DNA from 3 places in the Lysinibacillus sp. NPDC093688 genome. Region 2 is predicted to be linked to each of the others. Evidence: a T-box and tRNA genes for the amino acid it is inferred to sense, from the RefSeq annotation. Region 2 holds a T-box; the other regions hold tRNA genes.

Region 1 (4,293 bases), on a different contig from region 2:
TCTCGATCAATTGCCAGAAAAGCTTCGTGAAATAGCGCGATTACGAGTAGAATATCAAGATGTAACACTGAAAGAACTTGGGGAAATGGTATCAAGTGGAACGGTTAGTAAATCAGGTGTCAATCATCGATTACGGAAAATTGATGAGATTGCCGATGCATTAAGAAGTGGAGAAAAAATTGGTGGCTAAATTTTCATACTTTTCAGGTACGTATTGTTCTTTTGCTAGTAAGTAAGGTAAGATAAAAATAATAAGATGAACGGTAGTAAAGGGGAGTTTTGAGAATGACCGAGAAAAGAGTCCATGTAAAATTAAAATTAGGGCTACAAGCTAGACAAGCAGCGCTATTTGTACAAGAAGCAAATCGCTTTAGCGCAGATATCTTTCTTGAGAAAGACGAGAAAAAAGTAAATGCTAAATCCATTATGGGTGTTATGAGCTTAGCCATTGCAAAAGGAACAGAGGTTGTCCTTAGCGGTGATGGTAACGATGCTGAGCAAGCGGTTACAGCATTAGCATCCCTAATCGAAAAAGAAGATTAAAAAAACTCATAATGCAGAGACTGTCCAAGAGGTAATACTTACATCTTGGGCAGTTTTTTTGCGTTTTTTCATCGAAAAAACAAGTCCTATTATTTTGTTGGATATTTGTGCATTAAGGTTAATGGCATCCTGCTTCGATTGTCGACGTGATGGATAGGAAGATTGAAGTGATGGATAGGAAGATTGAAGTGATGGATAGGAGAGTCGAAGTTGCGGGAGGAAAGCTGAAGTGACGGATAGAAAGGGTAGAGTGACGGAAAAAAGGGCCGAAGCGACGGATAGAAAGGGCAAAGTGACGGGAAGAGGAGCCGAAGCGACGGAAGAAAAGGCAGCGGCGGATAGAAGGGCCGAGGTGACGGAAAGAAGAGCCGAAGCGACGGATAGAAAAGCAGAAGTTGTGGATAGAAGAGGCGAAATGATGGATAGAAAGGCCAAAGTTGTGGATAGAAGAGACGAAATGATGGATAGAAAGGCCAAAGTCGTGGATAGAAGAGACGAAATGATGGATAGAAAGGCCAAAGTTGTGGATAGAAGAGACGAAATGATGGATAGAAAGCCAAAGTGACGAATAGAGCCACCGAAATGATGAAAAGAGGATTCAAAGCGTCGGATAGACCCATCAAAGCAAAAAAAAAGACATCTCAGAATAAATCTGTGATGCCTTTCGTTTTTTATTTACGGTCGTTGCGATCCATAATTTGGTCGATTAAGCCGTATTCTTTTGCGCGCTCAGCAGTCATGAAGTTATCGCGGTCTGTATCTCTTGCAATGACTTCAAGTGGTTGACCTGTACGTTCAGATAAAATACCGTTTAATTTTTCACGTAAGAATAAAATACGTTTTGCAGCGATTTCGATTTCAGTTGCCTGACCTTGTGCACCGCCAAGTGGTTGGTGAATCATTACTTCAGCATTTGGTAATGCGAAACGTTTACCTGGTTCACCAGCTGCAAGTAGGAAAGCACCCATAGATGCTGCCATACCAATACAAATTGTTTGTACTTGTGGCTTGATAATTTGCATTGTGTCATAAATTGCCATACCAGCAGTGATAGATCCACCTGGTGAGTTAATGTAAAGATGGATATCTTTATCTGGGTCTTCTGCTTGTAGGAATAGAAGTTGAGCAACGATTGAGTTAGCAACGTTGTCGTCAATAGCACTTCCTAATAGGATAATACGGTCTTTTAGTAGTCGTGAATAGATGTCATATGCACGTTCACCACGGCTTGTTTGTTCAATAACTGTAGGAATTAAATTCATGTTAAATCCTCCTTAAAAAACTAAATTCGAATACTGTTGCTGAAAACAACCTTTGTATTTCAGCTGTATCCTTATCATACACATTATAGTCAGGGAAGGTCAAATATTAACCCTGTTAAAGTGAAATAAATTAAAACAATTTCACCTTGGTGTAATTGTAACTGACGCTCCGCTTTCGCTACAGTAAACATTTGTAGCCGACGCTGCGCTTTCACGTAGATAAACAATGCGTCCGGATTTTGAATTGTGCCCGCACATTAAATTCTTTGCTAATGCGTGACATCCGCTGGAGACTGTATCTCCATTTAATAGGTATTTTGACACTTATTGAATGAAAATAAAAAAAGTTTAAATGTTTTACATTCTATAGTTGAATTATGAGCAATACGTTTGTATAATTGATAAGGTCATAAGTTAAAGTACAGTACACTATTTTGTCAGGTATGCTTCAAATGAGGATTATCTACATCATGCTTTTCGTAAAGCCTAGTGGTACTTTTTTTTGTGTTCAATTGCCCTCGTGGTGTAATGGATAACACGTAAGATTCCGGTTCTTGCACTGGGGGTTCGATTCCCTCCGAGGGCGCCATTTTACTGATTATTTGATATAATTTTATAACTCGAATTCTCCTAATAAGTAGTTTAGCAGCCTGCTTAGTGGAGAAAGAGCGGGGAAAAATGGGAATATAACCTAGTAGGCATTATTCCCGAATCTGTTCCTTTCAAACCTTCAAAAAAGCAACAACTCCAAATTATTTTTTAGTGAACATACTGTACGTGAGACTAGTTATACTAGTCGAAAAAAAAGAATCCTATCTGAGGGGATTCTTTTTTTTTTTTGCAAAATAGCATCAAACATGAATGTTTGGTGCATGTTCATTTATTCAGACCGTGATAAACGTAATGAAAAATTTAACGGCTGAAGGTATAACCATGATAGTGGTAACACATGAAATGGGCTTTTCCTGTGAACTTGGAGAACGTGTTGTTTTATGGATGGTGTCTATATGGTTGAAGAGGGAACGTCGGGAGATATCTTTGGTAATCCGCAAATGAGAAAGCATTTTAAAAAAACAAGAGCAGCCCCTGTGATAATGCATCACATGTGGGACTGCTCTTGTTTTTTTATAATTAATGAAGGGGATTTGTTGTAGTGTCGTACGAGTTAAGCATCGTATGCATATCTTGTTGAGAATATTGTGGTACTTGATAGTAACCATGCATATTTTGGTAAATAGATAATTCGTATGCCATTTCAATGCAGTTGGGAATACTATCAGCAACAACGCGTCGAACTACAGGGTTTGTAGTTTCCGTTGCAGCAGCAGTCATACATTTTGCTGCTCCTTTTTGAGCACCTAATAGGAAGCCAGAAATTGCTTCGTCGTTGAGCTCGCTTGCGTTTTGCATAGGCTTTTTAGGTTGGCCAGGATTTAATCCATATTTAAAATCATTTCCTGTCTCCATTTGATAGCGTCCTGTAGGTACAGAAGGATCGTGCCCTGTTTTAAATGATTCCACAATTGTGTTATACATACCTAATGTGAAATTATATTGGCGATCCAAAATGCTAAGTAATTCCGGATCCTTAACATGTTGACGTAAAAAGATGGATTGATTCATTCCAGCAATTATTTCGCCAATTGTTTCATGCATGTCCATTAGCTCATGTCCACCATGATTTAGGCTTTGTTGTTGGTTGAATGATGTTTGGTTTGATGATTCGTTTTGAAACGATTGTGTCAAAAAAAGCGCCTCCTATATATCATAGTTTTGTTACAGTATTAAGTATGGCACGTTAAATAAATTTCATACGGTATTAATGCGTTTGCATATATGTAGAATAGAGATGTTTTTTTTGTTGCACATTAGTTGTAAGGAAAAGAAAGGCTCATCACCAAAACAAATAGTATTTTTGATATTTAGTGATAGCTAAAAGAAAGCGAAGGTGGTTTTAAAATTGAAAAAATTATTTGGACCAATCGGAATTATCGTTATTATTTTAGTTGTATTGGCCTTACTATTTATTCCAAAATACAATAACCTTGTAACGGCCGAGGAAAGCGTTGATTCGAAATGGGCTCAGGTTGAAAATCAGCTACAACGTCGCTACGATTTGATTCCGAACTTAGTAGAATCTGTAAAAGGATATGCCAACCATGAAAAAGAAGTTATCGCTAGCATTACAGAGGCACGTGCACAAATGGGAAGTGCACAAAGTCCAAAGGAGCAAGCGGTCGCCAATGATGCATTAAACGGAGCACTTAGTCGATTGCTAGTAGTCGTAGAAAATTATCCGAGTTTAAAGGCAGATGCAAATTTCCGTCAATTAATGGATGAATTAGCGGGGACAGAAAATCGCTTAGCTGTTGCCCGAGAAGACTACAACAATGAAGTGCAGGCTTTTAATAAAACAGTTAAACGTTTCCCAGGCAATTTAATTGCGGGGATGTTTGGTTTCGAACAGAAGGAATACTTTAAAGCAGCT
Region 2 (4,293 bases):
TATGTCATGTCAACTTTTTCAAGAGATGAGCATGATTAAAAACAAGAAATATATATGGGAATATTATCTATTGGAGGTATGTTATGGGTAAGGGCTTGATAAGATCAGCCATTTTAATAGTAGTAATTGTACTAGGGATAGGAAGCTATTATTTTATAACAGAAATTAGAAATGAAATGGCACATAAAAAACTTCTGGAAAACTATGAAAAGCCAATTCCAAATAAACTAAATGAAGAATATGATGTAATTGTCATTGGTGGAGAACCAGAAGGGGTTGCTGCTGCTGTATCATCAGCTCGTAATGGTGCAAAAACACTTCTAGTAGAAAAGCGTGAGGAATTAGGGGGGCTATTTACGTATGGAATGCTCAATTTCCTTGATATACCTCGAAATGACTCTAAACGACCAGTCAGTATGGGTATTTTTAAAGAATGGCATGATCATGTTAGAGGGAAAGATGCATTTGGAATTTTAGATGCTAAGGCAGCCTTTAAAAAGCTTGTCGATGACGAACCAAATTTAACGCTTTCTGTACAAACAGAAGTCGTTAATGCCAATCTTGATGCGAACAAGCTAACATCAGTGAAATTAAAAAATAAATATGGTACGTATGATGTGAAAGGTAAGGCATTCATTGATGCTACACAGGATGCTGATTTTGCTGCAATGTCAAAAGTTCCTTTTTTCATGGGTGGAGAAGATATTGGCATCAAGGATAAAAGAATGGCTGTTACCTTGATGATTCATTTGAAAAATGTTGATTGGGTTAAGGTGAAGGAAGCGGCTCACTCAAATACTTTTGGTGGTGCTCACCTAAATGATTCAGTTCTATGGGGGTTTACAAAGCTACATGATGACTATAAGCCAGTACAAGAAGGTACGAGATTACGAGGCTTGAATTTAGCAAAAGTAGATGATGAATATTATATTAACGCTTTACAAATCTTTGGAATCGATGGTTTGAATGAACGCTCCAAACAGGAAGCAATCGAAAAAGGCAAGAAAGAGACTGAACATATTTTAAAATATTTACATGAGAAGTTTCCTGGCTTTGAAAATGCAGAAGTTGTGAGTTATCCGGAAGAACTATATGTCCGCGAAACAAGACATATTTGGGCAGAATACCAATTACCGATGTCTGATGTTTGGAAAAATAGTGATCATTGGGATAGCATTGGTTTGGCCGCGTATCCAGTTGATGTCCAAGCGCAAACGCCTCATGATTATGGATACGTTATTTCGGCTCCAAAACAATATGCCATTCCTTTCCGTTCTTTAGTACCTAAAGAAATCGATGGCTTGCTTGTTGTAGGTCGTTCCGCAGGTTATTCTTCGCTTGCAGCGGGAAGTGCACGTGTCGTTCCAACGGGTATGGTGACTGGAGAAGCAGCGGGAGCAGCGGCGGCATTAGCAATTAAAGACAACGTAACCTTTAGAGCCATGAGCAAGAACAAAGAGCTCATCAATACCTTAAGAGAAAATTTAAAAAATCAAGGGGCTCTTGTAGATCCATTTAATAAGGATTATCCTTATAAAGATGAATGGTATGATAAATCCATTCAAACATTAATCAATTACGGGCTAGTTGTCGGTGGATATTCGAATGACTTATACGTTGAAGATGCAGCAACAAAGATTAAGTTTGCGAAAATGCTAAAAGAGGGCATTCAACGTGTTAGTCCTGAGAAAATGAAAGCACTAGGCGAGAAGCTAGATATCGTTATCTATAAAGTAGCTAATAAAGAAAGTGACCCAATTACAAGAGATGAAATTGCAGAATTCTTGGCGGAAGTATTAGTAGGCAAGTCAAGTGATAATAACTGGGATGTATTGGTTGAAAAAGGGGTTATCAGTGAAAAAATAGCGACAAGATTTACTGAAAACAAGAAACTTAAATTAAAAGAGATGTATGCCATTATGGCTGATGCCATCCGTTATGTAGAAAAGGAACATTCCCACTCATGAGTGGGGGATGTTCCTTTTCCTTATAGTTACAGCCATTTAATGTTGTAGGTTATCGTAATATGCCCTATCACCGAAAGTGCTTATCAATTCGATAATTTTAATTTCAATAACACAGTTGACTAAAAAAAGGAATTCCTGTAGAATATTTTGAAATTATAGTTAAATTCGATGATAAAGAGAGTAGTTTATGGAGCAACTGGAAAGCGAATTAGGGATGGTGTGAGCCTAATGCAGAAGCTATAAATGAAACGCACTTTGGAGAAGGTTCTCGAATTAGTAGTAGAGAATATCGGGGAGTCACCTCGTTAACAATGGAAAGTGGTCATATTATATGGCAACTAGAGTGGTACCACGGGATAACTATGCTCTCGTCTCTATTTTAGAGACGGGGGCTTTTTTTATCTTCATTCAGTATGAATTGAACGTACACAATTCAAAATCCGGACGCATTGTTTATCTGCGCGAAAGCGGGAATTTCGTCTCGGCGTAATTGATTATTTTAGAGAGGAGAATGAACATGAATACACAAATCGCGAAAAGTATTGCTGAGGCTTTAAATAACGAGCTGTCTGTTATTGAAATTCAAAATTTATTGGAGAAACCAAAAAAATTGGACTTAGGGGATTTGGCATTCCCGTGCTTTACGCTAGCAAAAAAATTAAGAAAATCCCCTCAAACTATCGCAACCGACATAAAAAATAATTTAAGCTGTGATTGTATACAAGAAGCTCAAGTTGTAGGTGGTTATGTCAATATATTTTATCATCAGCCAACGATTACTCAACAAGTGCTTAGCCAAATCGTAAAAGAAAAAAATTTATATGGGACCAAACAGGAGCCAAAAGGGAATGTAGTGTTGGACTTTTCTTCACCTAATATAGCGAAGCCATTTTCTATGGGCCATTTACGTTCTACAGTGATCGGCAATGCTTTGGCCAATATTGCCGAGAAAAACGGCTACAAAGCAATTCGCATTAATCATTTGGGTGATTGGGGAACACAGTTTGGGAAATTAATCGTTGCTTATCAAAAATGGGGAGATCAAAAAACGATTGAAGCTGCCCCAATAGAGGAACTGCTAAAAATTTATGTAAAGTTCCATGAAGAAGCGGAGCAGGATGATTCTCTAAATGAACAGGCACGTACCGCATTTAAAGCATTAGAAGATGGGGATGAAGAGACGTTAGCTCTTTGGCAATGGTTCAGAGATGCATCACTCGAAGAATTCAAGAACATTTACGAACTGCTTGGAATTAATTTTGATTCATTCGCTGGGGAAGCATTCTATAATGACAAAATGGCTGCAGTTGTTAAGGAGTTGGAAGAAAAAGAACTGCTTGTAAAATCCGAGGGTGCTCATGTCGTTGAAATAGACAATATGCCTCCGTGCTTAATGACCAAAACTGATGGTGCTACGCTCTATGCTACACGTGATTTAGCAGCTGCTTTTTATCGCCAACAACAATATGACCCTGACAAATCATTTTATGTTGTAGGGCATGAACAATCACTTCATTTTAACCAATTATTTAAGGTCATTGAGAAGATGGGGTATGATTGGGCAAAAGACATGCAGCATGTACCTTTTGGGATGATTCTAAAAGAAGGTAAAAAAATGTCTACTCGTAAAGGGAAAATTGTTTTATTAGCAGATGTTCTAACAGAGGCGATTGCTACGGCGAAGCGAAATATCGAAGAAAAAAATCCAAATCTAAAGGATAAAGATAGCGTCGCACATCAGGTTGGTGTAGGAGCGGTCATTTTTAATGATTTAAAAAATAATCGACTTTATGATATTGAGTTTTCCATTGAACACATGATGAATTTTGAAGGCGAAACAGGACCATATATTCAATATACGAATGCACGTATTGCATCTCTTTTGGAAAAAGCAGATGAACATAGTTATGAAGTATCTCTCGAAGCATTAGCTGAGCAAGCATGGCCTATTATTTTATTACTGGAACAGTTTCCGAAAGTAATTGCTAGCGCCTTTGAAGAAGCAGATCCATCACAAATTGCTAAATACGCTTTACAATTAGCACGTCAATTTAATAAATATTATGCGCAAAATAAAGTATTGGTCGATGACAGCCAAAGAAAATCAAGATTAGCATTTTGTTTATGTGTATCCATTGTGTTAAAAGAGTCGTTAGCACTGTTAGGTATTGCCGCACCTAAAAAAATGTAAGGACAATTAGCGTAACTACGACATGATGCTAGCTACATTCTGCAAATAGTAATGGCCATGAAATTGACCGTTCAAAGAAAAAATGGTAAAAGGATATAGTGAGAATTCAAAGGTCTACCATATTTCGTTGAATTT
Region 3 (4,293 bases), on a different contig from region 2:
ATCTCTCCTGTAGCTCCACACATGGCTTTGTAGCAACAATTAGACAACCTGTGTAAATGCTTTCTCTGCTTCCCTATCAACGCTTACAGGCTCGCTAGACGGCTTCAAAGAGGTGTTATTCAGTTCTTATAACCGTCAATCTCTTTTGTCGTGAATCCCCATTTATCTACCAACTCGCACCTCACAATGTTATAATTGCTATATAGACAGAATGTTCAGTTTTTTTGGAATGAAGACCTGAAAAAGGATGATGATTTCAATGAAACGATTCTTTTGGTCATTTATTCCAGCAATCAGTGGGATTCTTATAGGTATGTCTATTTTTGATATAATTAACGGAAGTTTATCAGGAGTTTCCATTTCTGTTTTAGTGATTGGAATAATAATTATGCTGATTAGTATTTGGGGATATAAAGAATATGTCGGTAAAGGTTTACTGTTTAAACATAATGAATAATGTGGGATATTATCCCCAAATTCAACTAACGATACAACATTCCATCACACATCAGTCTAGAGGCTTGTGCGTAAATTACACGCAAGTCCTTTTGTTATGCCTTCACAGTCAACCTGAGAGCAACCTATGCAACCAAGCATATGTCTATCCCATTCTCGAATCATATGATAGCTGTTCTGTGGAACTTAACAATGCACATTAGCTTAATGATGCGCTACCGCAATCTCAACATACCTTGCTTTATAAGCCCACACCTCTACCCCCATATTTGTAAATATGTTACACTTTACCAAGCAACTGATTATTCAGTTATTGAACCAACGGCGCAGATTGTGCAAGAAAAAATTATAAAGAACTATTTAGATGGAGGTTTTTATATGAAAAGAAAAGGAAGTTAGTCTTCACTATTGGTTTAACAGGAGTTTTAGCATTAACACTTGGTTTGGCAAAAGACTTGCAAAGCACAAAGGTATCAGCAGCAGAACAAACAGTAGTTGCTTCAAAACAAACAGACATTACTACGGTTATAACAAAAGAAGAACAAAATATGGTAGAAAATATGGCTGCTAAAGAGAGCTATGTGCCACAAGAAAATGGAACAGGCTTCTTTTTTATAAAAGGGGCGCCAACTGAAAGGAAGGATATTACCACTGTAATCACAGCAGATGAACAAAAAATGGTGGAAAAAATGTCCGTTAAAGAAGGATTTGTGCCACAAGAAATTAGAACAGGCTTCTTTTTTATAAAAGAAAAATAATTACGGAGTTACGTTAATAAGATTAGGACTTGTGTTTATGATTATTCTTCCTATACGCAAGTCCTTTTGTTATGCTTCCTCAACAGCTCCTGTAGCTTCATTTATACAACCTTTGTAAATAACTCTCTCTACTTCACTATCAACGCTTAAAGGCTCGCCTCCTCCCCTTTAATAGAAGCGGTAAGCTCTTTAGTTGTCAGCGTGAAATCCACATCAAACAATTTGATCATAAAAAAACCCTCCAACTGAATTGGAAGATAGTTGTCTGTCTATATGAATACGTAATTTAAGGGTACAAAAAAGGAATTCTACATCAATGACCGAAGCCCTGAGCGAATCCCTTATCTGTCTCAAACCCCTTCATATCAAGGCTTGAACTGTGTTTTAGACGTCCCAGGAGGGATTCGAACCCCCGACCGACGGCTTAGAAGGCCGTTGCTCTATCCTGCTGAGCTACTGAGACATGATATTATTTATGTAGTCCATATCAAGGACAATATTTATTATATGTCCTTTTTACGATAAAGTCAACATTAATTTTACTATGGAGGCAAGGTTTGCCTCATTATTAATATTATATGATTTACTGCACCTCATTATGCCATCTCTCTACTCTACTTTTGTTAAATAATAAAAAGCAAAAAACTGGTGGAAGTAGTCGTCATAACTGGCGGTGAACAAGGGATTGGTAAATGCATTGTGCTAACGTATGCCTGAAATGATGCCCATGTAAATAAAGAATTAGAGCTGCAATTAGAAAAAGATTTATTGGAGCATGGATATTCTGTTCTTTTTGGTCAAGCAGCTAATACGAAAGAACAGGATGTCTTGTTGATCATTTCGATACTATTCATATTTTAATTAATAATGCGGGTAAATTTCAACATAAATCTTTTTATGAACATAACAGTGGATGAATGGAATAATTTAATTCAAACAAATAATTTTTTATAGGCATTAATCTAACAGTTGATGGTGGGATGACATAGAAAATGATGTATGAAGAATAGCCATATTCACTCCTTTCATAACATTGTTCTTTCATATATAGAAATACCTCAGAGTATTCTACAGTAGAAGAAAAAACTAGAGGGAGTGGATATACATTGTACCCATATTCAAATGGATATTACGGTAGTCCTTTAAGTGCGTTATATAGAGCTACTTCCACACATTATACTGCACCTGTTCGCCATTTTTTATTGCCGCAGAACGATCATCGTCGCTGTATCAGTAGAGCTGAAGCTGATTTTATGGCAATGAATCGTTTATTATGGATGGAGCATGTCAATTGGACGAGGATGACGATTATTAGTATTGTGTTTGGCTTACCTGATTTGCCCTTTGTGCAGAAGCGACTGTTACAAAATGCGACTGACTTAGGTAATTGTCTACGTCCATTTTACGGTGATCAAATTGCTGATCGTTATGCTGAGCTGATTAAAGAACATCTTCTTATTGCTGCACAGCTAGTAACCGCAGCTGCCAAAGGAGATGCTGCAACAGCGGATGCAAAGGAAAAGGAATGGTATCGTAACGCTGACGAAATTGCCATATTTTTAAATCGAATTAATCCGTATTTAAGTATTGAGGAAGTGCAAAAAATGTTCTATACACATTTAGCTTTAACAAAAAAAGAAGCCGTGACTATGATTCAGAAAAACTATCTTGAGGATGTTCAAGTTTTTGACGACATTGAGGCAGAGGCACTTGCTATGTCGGATATGATTGCAAGCGCCATTGTCATGCAATTTTGTTACCTCTTTTATTAACGTTAATAAATCGGTTATTTCTTTTCCAAAATTGGCGAAAAAATTCTAGCCTGTTTACTCTTTGAATAATGAGCAATCGGTTGAATGCCTTGTATTGATTCCTTCACAAATGGAGCTAGTGTATTGCTTTCAATATTAATGTGGACTCGTTGCAGTTGCCATGGTATATGATCTATATCTATCCGAAATAAAGAATTTTTCCATTTTGACCAAGAATGATAACGTTCCACTAGCCATTTTTCAAAGGGAGAACTAATTATTTCACTGGCAATCGGTTGATATGAAATTTTCAACCTTTCTGCCAGCGCACCGTAATATAAACTTGTAAACGAAAAATTGTTCTCTTTTTGTTTTATAGATATTTTAGAATGGCGATATGATAAACCACCCTTTGTAGTTATTTGTACAATAAAACGATTCGTAACATCTGAATTTAAAAAATAGACTCCTTTCATGCCGTTATATGTAACATATGTCCGGACATTAAGCTGCAAATAGGAATCAACTCCTGGGAATAGTGGTAGAAATCTTAGTCGTTGTCCTTTCACTTTAAAAAGGACAGCACTAAGCCAAGCGTTATTTTCATAGAGATCCAGTTGTAACTCTTGCGGAATGTACTGCTCTAAATCCTTAGGTGATACTGGCCAATGTAGAAACAACACATCTTGCCAAATTTGCGTCAAAATCCATGATTTACTCCACATAAAATAACTCCTTTCTGTAGTTAAATTCTTTCCTACAAAGGAGTTATTCAAACGAACATGACTATTTTTGTTCTGAATCTAACGTTTCTTTTTCAACATATCGGTAATATAAATTGCGTAGTTCGGATTCTTTATAATTGCCTAAATGACTTTTAAATTGTGGATGCACCAAAATACCATGATCTCGTAGTTGCTTCACAAACCAACCTTTTGAATACTTATGCACTTTGCACATTCTCCTTCACTAATACTCTTACATAGCGTATGCTCAGGAAATTATGTAGTGACAATTTTTTCAAAATAAAAAAACGAGATGGTCAAAGAAATTTTGATGAATGTTGTGGCTCTTTAAATGGTGATTTCCGTTCCAGGCTACTCGCTTTCCTGTGGGCGATCGTCGAGCCGCTTCCTCCGCTTACGCTCCGTGCAGGGTCTCGCCTGTCTCGCTTTCCCACGGGAGTCGAGTAGCCTTCCACTCCAATCTGCAATACCGTAGAACTTTTATAAATTTTATACACTTCAAAAGTGAACCCTATTTCTTCTCACCATAATCAACAGAAAAGACTAATTACAGTGCCGCAATTGTACACCTGTTAATTCTAA

Evidence for each region. A T-box is a leader RNA that pairs with one kind of tRNA and senses whether it is charged. The one in region 2 lies ahead of argS (arginine--tRNA ligase), so its partner is inferred to be a tRNA-Arg.
Region 1: it has a tRNA-Arg gene. The T-box ahead of argS (arginine--tRNA ligase) is inferred to sense a tRNA for this amino acid. The anticodon was not compared.
Region 3: it has a tRNA-Arg gene. The T-box ahead of argS (arginine--tRNA ligase) is inferred to sense a tRNA for this amino acid. The anticodon was not compared.

Annotation. Positions count from the first base shown of each region.
Region 1 is NZ_JBNNUX010000051.1:12,984-17,276, forward strand. Features, by position in the region: gene whiA (DNA-binding protein WhiA) at 1-190, shown strand, start outside; gene ACQKN2_RS23170 (HPr family phosphocarrier protein) at 286-543, shown strand; gene ACQKN2_RS23175 (hypothetical protein) at 773-1,108, shown strand; gene clpP (ATP-dependent Clp endopeptidase proteolytic subunit ClpP) at 1,215-1,805, opposite strand; tRNA gene ACQKN2_RS23185 (tRNA-Arg) at 2,320-2,394, shown strand; gene ACQKN2_RS23190 (spore coat protein) at 2,937-3,551, opposite strand; gene ACQKN2_RS23195 (LemA family protein) at 3,766-4,293, shown strand, end outside.
Region 2 is NZ_JBNNUX010000047.1:13,577-17,869, reverse strand. Features, by position in the region: gene ACQKN2_RS22655 (FAD-dependent oxidoreductase) at 84-1,967, shown strand; T-box leader at 2,127-2,346, shown strand; gene argS (arginine--tRNA ligase) at 2,485-4,158, shown strand.
Region 3 is NZ_JBNNUX010000006.1:145,838-150,130, forward strand. Features, by position in the region: gene ACQKN2_RS07620 (hypothetical protein) at 260-457, shown strand; gene ACQKN2_RS07625 (hypothetical protein) at 900-1,214, shown strand; tRNA gene ACQKN2_RS07630 (tRNA-Arg) at 1,604-1,677, opposite strand; gene ACQKN2_RS07635 (hypothetical protein) at 2,321-2,986, shown strand; gene ACQKN2_RS07640 (YqjF family protein) at 3,001-3,690, opposite strand; gene ACQKN2_RS07645 (DUF2639 domain-containing protein) at 3,752-3,925, opposite strand.